4 regions of the Lysinibacillus sp. NPDC048646 genome follow, and region 1 is predicted to be linked to each of the others. Evidence: predicted binding sites of a transcription regulator. Region 1 holds the regulator's gene; each other region holds the start of a gene.
What was found. The regulator LexA, encoded in region 1, represses DNA repair genes until DNA is damaged. The targets are predictions, from matches to a motif close to CGAACATATGTTCG.
Positions count from the first base shown of each region.

Region 2: uvrB (excinuclease ABC subunit UvrB) is a predicted target of LexA. The motif match lies at 1,393-1,406, and genes of this name have one in related genera.
Region 3: recA (recombinase RecA) is a predicted target of LexA. The motif match lies at 1,546-1,559, and genes of this name have one in related genera.
Region 4: ruvA (Holliday junction branch migration protein RuvA) is a predicted target of LexA. The motif match lies at 1,683-1,696, and genes of this name have one in related genera.

Region 1 is NZ_JBNNLZ010000016.1:38,457-41,695, forward strand. Features, by position in the region: gene ACQKII_RS16340 (potassium transporter) at 1-437, shown strand, start outside; gene ACQKII_RS16345 (prepilin peptidase) at 496-1,248, shown strand; gene ACQKII_RS16350 (gamma-glutamyl-gamma-aminobutyrate hydrolase family protein) at 1,281-2,003, shown strand; gene lexA (transcriptional repressor LexA) at 2,049-2,666, opposite strand; gene yneA (cell division suppressor protein YneA) at 2,830-3,144, shown strand; gene ACQKII_RS16365 (YneB family resolvase-like protein) at 3,141-3,239, shown strand, end outside.
Region 2 is NZ_JBNNLZ010000001.1:411,845-415,083, forward strand. Features, by position in the region: gene uvrB (excinuclease ABC subunit UvrB) at 1-1,319, opposite strand, end outside; gene ACQKII_RS01940 (IDEAL domain-containing protein) at 1,717-1,956, opposite strand; gene ACQKII_RS01945 (competence protein ComK) at 2,184-2,693, shown strand; one part of gene prfB (peptide chain release factor 2) at 2,779-3,239, opposite strand, start outside.
Region 3 is NZ_JBNNLZ010000020.1:23,819-27,057, reverse strand. Features, by position in the region: gene recA (recombinase RecA) at 397-1,464, opposite strand; gene ACQKII_RS18260 (competence/damage-inducible protein A) at 1,624-2,883, opposite strand; gene pgsA (CDP-diacylglycerol--glycerol-3-phosphate 3-phosphatidyltransferase) at 2,901-3,239, opposite strand, start outside.
Region 4 is NZ_JBNNLZ010000003.1:317,463-320,701, forward strand. Features, by position in the region: gene ruvB (Holliday junction branch migration DNA helicase RuvB) at 1-1,000, opposite strand, end outside; gene ruvA (Holliday junction branch migration protein RuvA) at 1,019-1,639, opposite strand; gene ACQKII_RS06105 (phosphotransferase) at 1,754-2,632, opposite strand; gene ACQKII_RS06110 (LysM peptidoglycan-binding domain-containing protein) at 2,622-3,239, opposite strand, start outside.

The DNA of each region.
Region 1 (3,239 bases):
CGGTGACAGGAACAAGGGTAGAATCTGTGGACTTTAATAATTATGATTCACTCGTTATAGACTCGACTATTTCAGATCCTAACTCACCTACTCCAGAGGAGCAAGTAGATACAGAGCAACCAGCAACTGAAACAGGAGAACAGTCAAATACTGAAAAAAGTGAGGAAGCAGAAAACCAATTGCCATCGTCTACGATTGCAAAAGAATCACTACCAGCAGAGTTAAAATTAGTGACCTTTAGTATTGATGTGGCGGCGATAGACGCTAAAGCAATGCTCGAATTTTTAAAAGAAATTGAAAAAATTGAACGCGTCATGAAGATAGATGCATTGGATTTCTCATTAACTGGTGAAGAAGAAAAATTTCAAGAGGATGCAGATTCAACTATTACAGCAACTGTTCAGGTAACAACGTTTTATTATGAAGGACAACAATAATTTGTAGGCGCGCATACTTCAAATGTATGGGCGTCTATTGGTTTAGGAGGCAAGAAAAATGGAAATGGCTTATACAGTGACAGTTTTTATCTTTGGGCTTGTTTTTGGTTCATTTTTTAATGTTGTGGGTCTACGTGTGCCTGTGAAAGAGTCGATTGTCAGTCCACCTTCGCACTGTACGAACTGCAACAGGCAACTAACGGCACTGGATTTAGTGCCGGTGCTGTCCTATGTCTGTTTAGGTGGCAAATGTCGTAGCTGTGGGCAAAAAATCTCATGGATTTATCCGCTCATGGAGCTTATCACGGGACTATTATTTGCATTTGCGTATGGGCGATTAGGTTTTAGCGTAGAATTTATTGTTGCGATTTTATTTATATCATTATTAGTGATACTTGTCGTTTCTGACCTGGCGTATATGCTTATACCTGATAAAGTACTGATTTTCTTTTTGCCATTGTTGATTATAGGGCGTGTGGTGTCGCCATTGACACCGTGGTGGGATAGTATTGTAGGTGCTGTAGTTGGTTTTGGCATATTATATTTGATCGCTGTGCTGTCACGTGGTGGCATGGGCGGTGGGGATATAAAATTATTCTTTTTAATTGGTCTTGTACTTGGCACGTTGGAGACACTGTTAACATTGTTTTTAGCTGCGACAATGGGCATGATAGTTGGCATCGTGGTGCTCCGACTGCGTCAGCAGGGGAGGAAAACGCCTATACCGTTTGGCCCATCGATTGCGCTTGCCGCCGTAGTTGTTTATTTTTTTGGAGATGCCATCATAGATTGGTATGTAGGATTTTGGTAGACGAAAAACCTTTTAGCTAGGGAGGCGATCGTGTGAAACCTGTTATAGGGATAACGGCATTTGCGGAGGATGATTTATCATCAAGATTAAATGTAGCGTATTGTAAAAGTATAATTGAAGCGGGGGGTATTCCACTGATTATCCCACTTGAGGTAGATAAGGATGTGGCGCAGATTTTATCGTTGACAGATGGCTTATTACTATCTGGTGGTTATGACGTGCATCCATTTCACTTTGGCGCAGAGCCATCTACAGGATTAGGACAGATTCAACCAGAAAGGGATACACTAGAACTCGCATTGATTAATGCGGCTTTAATAAGACAAATGCCGATCTTTGGCATTTGCCGAGGTATTCAAATGTTGAATATTGCTCTTGGCGGCACGCTCTATCAGGATATGGAAAGTGAATATCATAGTAGTAAGCTGTTAAAGCATATGCAGCAAGCAGCTCGAGGTGTTGCCACACACAATGTCAATATCGTTTCGGATAATTTATTAAAAACCATTGTGGAAGAAGATCGAATTGCGGTGAATTCAATGCATCACCAAGCGATTAATGTATTAGCGGAAAAATTAAATGTGGTAGCAAAATCGAGTGATGGTATTGTCGAAGCGGTAGTACATGACACTTTGCCGTTTTGTCTCGCAGTGCAGTGGCATCCTGAAGAACAGGCAATCGTAGGGGATGAGACAGCGAAGAAGCTGTTCACCGCTTTTATCAAAGCGAGTTTGAAATACAAAAGAGAAGCATAGTTGTATGCTTCTCTTTTTTGATGAATCCATATTGTGAATCTATTATTAATGAACTCGGCGGTATAAGCCTACAACTTGTCCTAAAATCGTTACTTGGTCAACAATAATTGGCTCCATTGTCGCATTTTCTGGTTGTAATCGGAAATGTGTTTTTTCCTTGAAGAAACGTTTAACGGTTGCTTCGTCCTCTTCTGTCATGGCAACGACAATATCACCATTATCGGCAGTAGACTTTTGTTTTACGATTACTAAATCCCCGTCAAAAATGCCTGCTTCAATCATTGATTCCCCCATGATTTCTAACATAAATAGCTGATCTTCGCTTGTGCCATAAGTATCTGGTAAAGGGAAATATTCATCGATATTTTCAATTGCCGTAATTGGTGATCCAGCTGTTACTTTCCCTACAAGTGGTACATGAATGACGCTTTGTTTTTGAATGGAATCCTCGGGCTCTAAAATTTCAATGGCACGAGGTTTTGTTGGATCTCGACGGATGAAGCCTTTTTGCTCTAAACGAGCTAAATGTCCATGAACTGTTGAGCTAGAAGCAAGTCCAACCGCTTCACCGATTTCTCGTACAGATGGTGGATAACCTTTTGCGCGCACTTCTTCTTTGATAAATGCTAATATGTCCTCTTGTCTTTTAGAAACTTTTTTCATGATTGCTCACCTCTTTTTATCTTTTGTTCTTCTTACTAGATAGTATAGCAGAATGCGAACACTTATGCAAACATAGGTTCGAAAAGTGTTTGACAAAAACGTTTGTTCGTTTTAAAATCAGAACATACATTCCGAACAAACATTCTAAAAAGGGGTTATAATCATGAGCTGGATAAAGAAAAATACACATATTTCAATTTTAATCGGGGCTTGTTTACTATTTGCGGGGTACCTTTTTGTAACAGACCCTGGAGATATTACATATACAGAAATTCCTATAGAACATGGCGATAGCTTATGGTCGTTAGCAGAACAATACCGTGGTAAAATGGGAACAGATGACTGGATAAAGCTTGTAAAAGTAGAAAATGAATTAAAGAACGTCAATATCGTAGCAGGCAAATCATTGGTCATACCAGTAGTGGGGGAGAACGCCAGGCCCACAAATTCAATTGAAATTGCGAGAAATGAAAAATGATGAATAATCACCAATCGGCTGTTGTTTATTGCCGCGTAAGTACAGAAAAAGAGACGCAAAGTTCCTCTCTTGAGCGCCAAGAGGAAGAATTAGTG
Region 2 (3,239 bases), on a different contig from region 1:
CGATCTTGAATTTCATCGATTAAATTATCAATTTGCCCTTCTATCGGACGTACATCTATCAATGGATCTAACAAGCCTGTCGGACGAATAATTTGCTCAGCCATCACTGGTGTATGCTCGATTTCATATGGGCCAGGCGTTGCCGAAACATAAATAGCTTGCTGTACTTTTGCATCAAATTCTTCAAAACGAAGTGGACGGTTATCTAGAGCAGACGGCAAACGGAAACCGTGCTCTACAAGTACACCCTTTCGAGCTTGGTCCCCATTATACATACCACGTACTTGCGGCAGCGTGACATGGCTTTCATCGACTACAAGTAAAAAATCCTCTGGAAAGTAGTCCATTAACGTGTACGGTGTTGCTCCAGCTTCACGTAATGTTAAATGACGGGAATAATTTTCGATACCTGAGCAAAAGCCCATTTCCTTCATCATTTCTAAGTCATAGCGTGTTCGCTGCTCCAAGCGTTGTGCCTCTAGTAGCTTATCCTCTGCACGTAATAGAGTAAGTCGTTCCTCTAGCTCTTTTTCAATATTTTCAATGGCTTTAATCATTTTCTCTTCACGTGTAACGAAGTGGGACGCAGGGAAAATAGCTACATGATCACGGTCAGATAAAATTTCACCAGTCAACGCATTGACCTCACGGATTCGGTCGATCTCATCACCGAAAAACTCAACACGTATACATTGTTCATCGCGCGATGCTGGGAAAATTTCAACAACATCACCGCGAACACGGAAAGTCCCACGTGTAAAGCTCACATCGTTACGCTCATACTGTACATCGACAAGTTTTCGTAGCAACTGATTACGCTCAATTTCCATACCTGTGCGAATTGACACGACCATTTCTCGATATTCTTGAGGAGAACCTAATCCGTAAATACAGGACACGGATGCAATAATAATGACATCCTTACGCTCAAAAAGTGAAGATGTCGCAGAGTGACGTAATTTATCGATTTCATCATTTATGCTGGAATCTTTCTCGATATACGTATCTGTTTGCGGTACATAGGCCTCTGGCTGAAAGTAATCATAATAACTGACAAAATACTCAACTGCATTATTTGGAAAAAACTCTTTAAACTCACTATATAATTGACCCGCAAGCGTTTTATTATGAGCCATAATAAGCGTCGGTTTCTTCACCTGCTGAATCACATTAGAAATCGTAAATGTTTTACCTGTCCCTGTTGCGCCAAGCAATGTTTGATGACGTTTACCTGCGTGAACGCCCTCCACTAATTCTACGATCGCCTGTGGCTGATCCCCACCAGGCTGATATGGCGCTTGTAAATCAAATTCTTGCACACATGTCCCCGTCCTTTCCTTCCAATTTGTACATTTATTTTAGCATAGCAGTATGAAAATATCGAACATTTAACGAACGAATGTTTGTTATTTTTTCATTTACTGGTTTCTTCACTTTCGTATCATCCTTCTATCATTGACGTTTTGAATGGAAATTACTCCCTGAATTTATCATGATAGCCGTAGTGTGGGTTTACATACTCGCGGTGATTGGTGGAATACCCGCGAATGCTACTTGTTTACCCGCGAAATGAGCTTAAATACACGCGATGTTTGGTGAAATACCCGCGAAATCTGTTCGTTTACCCGCGATTGATTAGTCAAATACACACGGTATGACTTCAAGTTAATCATAAAAAAATCCGCCCTCCAATTATTGGAGAGCGGGCTCGTCATATTATTCACTTACTACTTGGTGTAATACTTCTAGTTCAGTTGCGTATAGATAAAATGCTTTTTCATCTTTTTCATCAAGTGCTCTATCTATCAAAACAATAAGCTGTTCCTCACGATGTATACGCTGGATACGATTTAAAAATAAATCTAAATAAATCTCGTTCAATAATTTCTCTTCCTCATCAACCTTTGAATGACCAACGGCTTTTAGAAAATCTGTATACGAATAATATTTATCCAACGATCTCACCTCGATCCTTTTCTAAATTATAAGAAAATTGAAACTAAAATGCAATGCTTAAGAAATGAAAATCAATTCGATTCGTTATATTTCTAGTGTTTTTTAACACATTTCTTCTAAGAAATTGACTGTTTTATCTAAGGTTTTTGACTCTTAACTATATTTTCCGAATCTTATTTTGTGTTATAAACTACAGCTAACAAATAGAAGAAGGAGGCACTACATATATGTCAACAAACTATGTTAATGGTTATCTAATGTCATTTAATACGTATTTGTTACAGCCTATTCAGCATGACTCTAAAATTTTCACACGAGTAATCGACAAGCATAACGAACTTATTGTCACACGCAAGCCAATGCATGTTTTGCGTAAATCTTGCCTATCACTGGGAACAACCTATGAAGCAGCAAAGTATTCTGCAAAACGTTTCTTTGGCAATCAACATAAACTGCCGATAGTCGTGGCCTATGATTATGGCTTTCCTTGTATTTTCCTACCAACCTATTCACCAAATTCTATACACAATACATGGATAGGCCTACATGCCATATCCAATATTATACCAAATGAAATCGGCTGTATCGTCACACTAAAAAATGGTATGCACATTGAACTTACCATTACATATGCATCTATTAGCAAACAATTTGTCAATGCCTCTATGCTCTATAAACATTATATGGGAGAGCGAAAGCAGCTTAGCCAGGACGCTCCATACCACCCACCATTTTAATAAATCAGCCATAAAGCACCACTAGGATGATTTAAGTCAATCCAAAAAAATACCTCAGAAGCACTATGCATCTGAGGTATTTCCATTATCCGATTCTTGAACGTAAATATGCATTAATAAATGGATCTAAATCTCCATCCATCACCGCGCCTACATTACCTGTTTCTTCGCTTGTACGATGATCCTTAACCATTGAATAAGGATGGAATACATATGAACGAATTTGAGAGCCCCAGCCTATTTCCTTTTGCTCACCACGAATTTCATCAAGTTGAGCTTGTTGCTTGTCAATTTCCAATTGATATAATTTCCCTTTTAACATCGTCATTGCTTTTTCACGGTTTTTAATCTGCGAACGCTCTGCCTGACATTGTACGACTGTACCAGTAGGAACGTGCGTAATACGAACCGCTGAATCTGTCGTATTAATATGCTGACCACCAGCACCTGTTGCACGGTACGTATCGATCTTTAAATCCTCTGTGCGAATATCCACTTCAATATTATCATCAAACTCTGGCATCACATCACATGATACAAATGATG
Region 3 (3,239 bases), on a different contig from region 1:
TTTCAAAGTCATAATTCAGAAATTATACATATTTAATTGTATATCTAGCTTTTAGCTCTGTCAAGGATAGACGGTCACCTGTTCGCCTCGAACAAGAAAAAAAGTAAGTGATATCCATAAGGAGAATTTATTACCTGATACTTATGTGCTAGCTATAAATCCAGCTATTGATTAATAATTCGGATTTTCAGTCCAAAGGTTTCAATTCATCATTTGTAAATTGCGTGTGATGAACAGCATATCATGTTATGCTACCCATCAAAACATCTTTCATTACTTACTAAAGAACTATGCAAAAGAAATATCGCAAATTTCTACAGATAATGACACGTAAAATAATAATGAAAGCAAAAAAATACATCGTTCTCACTCTGTAGCGCGAGAACGATGTATTTTTTATTTTTCTTCTTCAAGAAGAACTATTAATTCCTCATCCATTTCCTCTTCTACATCATGTGCTGCAATTGTATAAGCAGCTGAAGCAATACCGTAGGAAGCACGGATTTTATTAGCAATATCATCTAGGACAGCAGGGTTTTCTTTTAAGTATTGTTTTGCATTTTCACGGCCTTGTCCTAGGCGCTCATCACCATATGCATACCAAGAGCCGCTTTTTTGCACGATGTCTAGCTCAACACCTAAATCGACTGTTTCGCCCTCTTTTGAAATGCCTTCACCGTACATAATATCAACTTCTGCTGTACGGAATGGTGGTGCTACTTTGTTTTTCACAATTTTAATTTTCGTACGGTTACCCATAATGTCATTGCCTTGTTTAATAGCTTCTGCACGACGTACTTCTAAACGAACAGAGCTATAGAATTTAAGCGCACGACCTCCTGGAGTTGTTTCTGGGTTCCCGAACATGACACCGATTTTTTCACGAATCTGGTTAATGAAGATGGCAATAGTTTTTGATTTATTGATAGCGCCAGAAAGCTTACGTAAAGCCTGAGACATTAATCGCGCTTGTAAACCCACGTGCGAATCACCCATATCACCTTCGATTTCCGCTTTTGGCACTAATGCTGCCACTGAGTCAATAACGATGATTTCGATAGCACCACTGCGTACTAATGCTTCTGCAATTTCAAGCGCTTGTTCGCCAGTATCTGGTTGCGATAATAATAATTCGTCGATGTTAACGCCTAATTTTTGTGCATAGATTGGATCTAATGCGTGCTCAGCATCGATAAATGCTGCCTGCCCACCTGCTGCTTGTACTTCTGCAATTGCATGTAAGGCAACTGTTGTTTTACCTGATGATTCTGGGCCATATACTTCAATAATACGTCCACGAGGATAGCCACCAATACCTAATGCTGCATCAAGTGCTAGCGAACCACTTGAAGATGTTGCAATTTCTAAATCTGTTTTTTCGCCAAGCTTCATGATAGAACCTTTCCCAAAATTCTTTTCAATTTGCTTTAAAGCCTGTTCTAAGGCAGCTTTACGATCACTCATTGTTTTTCCTCCTTCGAAACTGTTCACTGTTTTTATCTATCTCTACTATACTTGTTTTTGAGAAAACACGCAAGAAAAAAGCGAACATTTATTCGATTTTTCTCCAAAATAAAAATTTGGGTATGTTTTCTCTACCCAAATTTCTATTTTGACTTCTATTTAGTAACGTTTCATAAAACCTCGTTCTTCCAATAGTTGCATTAAGTAATGGCATGTAAACTTCACCGCACGTAAACGATTCGTATTGCGCATACCCGATAAATGTAATAAATACGTGATCGGTTCTTCTTCACCAATAGCAATCCCAATCCAAACCATTCCTACGGGTTGGTGGTCATGTGCTGTCGGGCCTGCTGCACCAGTAAGACCAATACCAATAGTTGTACTGAACTTCTCACGTACAGTGCTGGCCATCGCTGCAGCACATTCACTACTGACAATGCCATGCGTATCTAATAATTCCTGTGAGATACCAAGTTGCTTCACCTTTGCCTCTTCTGTATAAGTGACAACGCCACCAATGAGCGCAGTACCTACCCCTGGAATCTCAGCCAGCTCTGACTGAAATAAGCCTGCTGTTAAACTCTCAGCCGCAGAAATTGTTAATTTATTATCTAACAGCATCTCCACCGTCTTCGAGGCAAGGGAATCATCATCAATGCCATATTGATAGTCTCCAACAATCGCCTGGATTTCAGTAACTTTCGATGCAATAAGCTGTCGGGCTTTATCCTCTGTTTCTGCCTTCGCTGTTACACGCAATGTGACTTCACCATCAGATGCGAGTGGTGCAACGGTTGGATTTGTCTGTGTATCAAGAATGTCTTGCACACTTACCTCTAGCTCAGCTTCGCCGATGCCATAAAAGCGCATCACGTGAGACACAATTACGCCACCGTCATTGAGCATCGCACCAAGCTTTGGTTTTGCTTCAAATTGGAACATTGGTTCAAGTTCTTTGGGTGGACCAGGAAGAAGAATGTACGTACGTTCATCCTTCGTCAGTATCATACCAGGAGCCATACCATGATGGTTTGCCAGCACTTCACTACCCGCTAATACAAGCGCCTGTTTACGATTATTTTCCGTCATTGGTCGTCCTCGTTTTGCAAAAAACTGTTCGATATAGGAAAGGGCTACTTCATCAAATGCTAGATTAACACCCAGATGGCGTGCAATTGTTTCCTTTGTTAAGTCATCCTTTGTAGGACCAAGGCCACCTGAGAGGATAATCAGATTTGCACGAGATTCTGCTACCGCGATTGCCTCTTCTAATCTTTTAGAATTGTCTCCAACAACCGTATGATAAAACACGTTAATCCCTAGTTCAGACAGCTGGCTTGAGATAAACTTCGCATTTGTATTTGTAATCTGTCCAAGCAATAATTCTGAACCAACTGCAAGAATTTCAGCATTCATGATTCACAAGACCTTTCTTATTTAGACTCCAGTAACACACGGCGATTTAGATAGAAATAATCCCATCCAGACCATAGTGTAAAGAACAATGCAATATATAACATAATTGTATCGAACGGGATACCGAAAAGTGTAAAGATTGTATTGTGTAGAAGTGCAGCAGCAATAGCCACGATTTGCGCCCATGTTTTAATTTTACCAAGCTGGTTCGCTGCTACGACCTCTCCTCCACCTGCCAAAATTAAACGTAGACCAGTTACCGCAAACTCACGGCTTATAATTATTATGATTAACCAAGCAGACGCCATATCAAGCTCTACCATTAAAATAAATGCCGCAGATACAAGTAATTTGTC
Region 4 (3,239 bases), on a different contig from region 1:
TTTGTTGGGGATAATCATATCCAAAATGCTCGTAAGCTAGATGTGTTGCTACACGACCACGTGGTGTACGTTGAATAAAGCCAATTTGCATCAAATATGGCTCATACACATCTTCAATCGTCACACGTTCCTCACCTATGGAAGCAGCGAGTGTATCTAAGCCTACTGGACCTCCGCGGAAGCGCTCAATCATATTGGTCACAAGTTTATGGTCAATATGGTCAAGTCCTCTAGGATCGACTTGTAGTAACTCCAGAGCTTGCTTCGCAAGACCCTCCGTTATCATACCATCTCCAAGGACCTGTGCATAATCTCGCACTCTTTTTAGTAAACGATTGGCAATACGAGGTGTACCACGTGAACGTCTTGCCATTTCACCGGCAGCTATTTGCTCAATATCGACATCAAATAAATGTGCACTTCGTACAACTATTTCAGCGAGTGACATATCATCATAATATTCTAAGCGCAATAACACGCCAAAACGATCTCGGAGTGGTGCAGACAATGCTCCCGCTCTTGTGGTAGCACCGACGAGGGTAAATGGAGGTAAATCAAGGCGGACAGAACGGGCTTCAGGCCCCTTTCCCACAACGATATCTAAACAAAAATCCTCCATCGCTGGATAAAGCACCTCTTCAATGGCGCGAGGCAGACGATGTATTTCATCTATAAATAGTACATCACCCGGTTCAAGTGAGCTTAATATTGCCGCTAAATCCCCTGGTCGTTCTATAGCAGGACCGCTCGTCATGCGCACATTGACATTCATTTCATTGGCAATGACTACAGCTAATGTTGTTTTTCCAAGCCCAGGAGGACCGTATAACAGCACATGATCTAAACTTTCCTGACGAAGCTTGGCCGCTTCAATGAAAATTTGTAGGTTCTCTTTCACCTTATGTTGTCCAATATATTGCGTTAATCTTTGTGGTCGAAGGGATAATTCAAACTGGTCATCATAGCTACCTGCTTCACTTGCCATCATTCGTTCTGACATGTACTTGCCCTCCTCTCGTTATTTTAACTTTAATAGGTATTGCAATGCTTGTTTCATATAGGCATCTGTCGTTTCAAGTTTATCATTATCCTCAAGCTGCGGACGAATTTTTTCTAGTTCTTTTTCAGAATAACCAAGCGCCAATAGAGCGAGTATGGCTTCTTCAAGTTCATGCTTATGTGGATTCACCCCAAATAAAGGTAACTCATCATCTGTACTAGGTAATTCGATTGTATCCAGTAAGGAACCAAGCTTGCCTTTTAAATCTAAAATCATTTGACGGGCTGTTTTTTTACCCACTCCTGGGAATTTCACTAAAAATGTCTCATCTTCGCGTTCAATTGCACTGATAACCTGTTGCGGGTTACCTGTCGCTAAAATTGCGAGTGCACCCTTTGGCCCAATACCTGATACTAAAATCAGCTTGCGAAATAGCTCTCGTTGATCTAAATTTGGAAAACCATACAGCACTTGTGCATCCTCACGTACATGCAAATGAACATAAATTTGTTGTTCGACTGCCGTTGTGCGAAACGCAAATGGGTTAGGTGTATTCAACTGCCAGCCAATCCCTTGTTGCTCAAGCACTATATATTCTGGGGTAATACGCATTACTTGCCCTTTTAAATAATCATACATAATAAAATCCCTCACATTCATCGTCTTCGATTATAGCATATAGCGAACGAATGCTCGACTATAATAAATGACAATAGTGGCCGTTCACACACAAAAATGACCGCCCATGGACGGTCATTTTTTCATGAATCTATCAATATCGTACCACAGTTTCGGCCAGTATGTGAGAGCTCGTTTGGTAAACGGTATTAAATAATCTAAAAATACGAGCTGTTGCTCTAAAGGTAAGTCCACTGCAAAAAGCCATTCCCGTAATAACTCATTTGGAAATTTTAAACGATGATACTTTCTTCTATCTAAACGCCGAAGCTCAGGTAACTCTGCTAAAATTTTACCAAGGTCATAGTCCACTGCTGGCAATACACGATGTAACCATAAAATATATTCATCATCCGCTTCACCTAGATGTGCTAAATCAAAATCGATTAAGCGTAATTCTCCGTCACTACACCATAAAAAATTATGATGGACGACATCTCCGTGTAAGAGTGTAATATCTTTTTCTGGCACATCCTCCATAGCAATTAGCTGTAATGACTTTTCACTATAGTGAACGATTTGATCCACTTCTTCTTTCGTTAAAAATGCACGAAAATCATTCCGCCTACTTTTAAAACGCAGGTGACGCATTTGCCATTTTAAAAGTTGCGAATACGTGTGCATGCCTGGTACTCGCTGCCAAGCTATTTTTTTATGTGTCTCATGTAAAGCCATTAATAGCTTTAGAGATTGCTCACGATCTTTTTTATGTGCAAAATTCGCACTATGACTCCCCTCTTGCCACAATTGCACGATCATCTGCTCATCATCACTTTGTACTAAAGGCAGGACGAGTGAGGGAGCAAGACGTCCAAGTTGACGATGAATTGCCCTCACCTTTTCTGCTACTTCTAATTGCTTTGCTCTTTTGACAAAGTAATTATTCGATCGGTAATTATACTTCCAAATGTTAGGCTTTACTTCCTCTACAATATAAGCTTTTTCACCATCGATAAGGCGTCATCCCGCCTGGGAAAAAATGCGGGGACATCCATGGACCACACGTTGGGCACGGCGTCGGACATGGTGGCGGACAGTTGCATGGGTCAAATTGCCAATTTGGCATCATCGCTGGCTGTGAGCCACAACCACAAGACTGCCCCATTTGCATCTCTGGCATTGGATCAAAATGATGCTTGATATGTGCATCATTTACCGGGAAGAATGGAGATGTGCTTGACTCTAAGAAATGACCTGCTCCAGCAACGTTACTCGCAGGCATTGGACATGGACATGGTGCTGGTGGCGGCGGCATTGAACATGGCTCTACTTGTGGGTGCATATGGTGCATCGGTTGCATTTGATGCATTTGATGCATCGGTTGCATTGGCATATGCCACCACATTTGATGATGCATCGGCTGATGGCAACTCGGACAATGTGGCATCATTGGCATTTGTGGCATTATATGAACTGGTGGTGGTGGTGGTGGCGGCGCTGGATGAGCTATTGGTGGTGGTGCTGGTGCTGGTGGCGGTGGTTGAATTTGAATTGGTGGTAAAACAGGATGTTCAACTTGTGGCATGACTAATTGTTGGTTCCAATTAAGCTCAACAGGCTG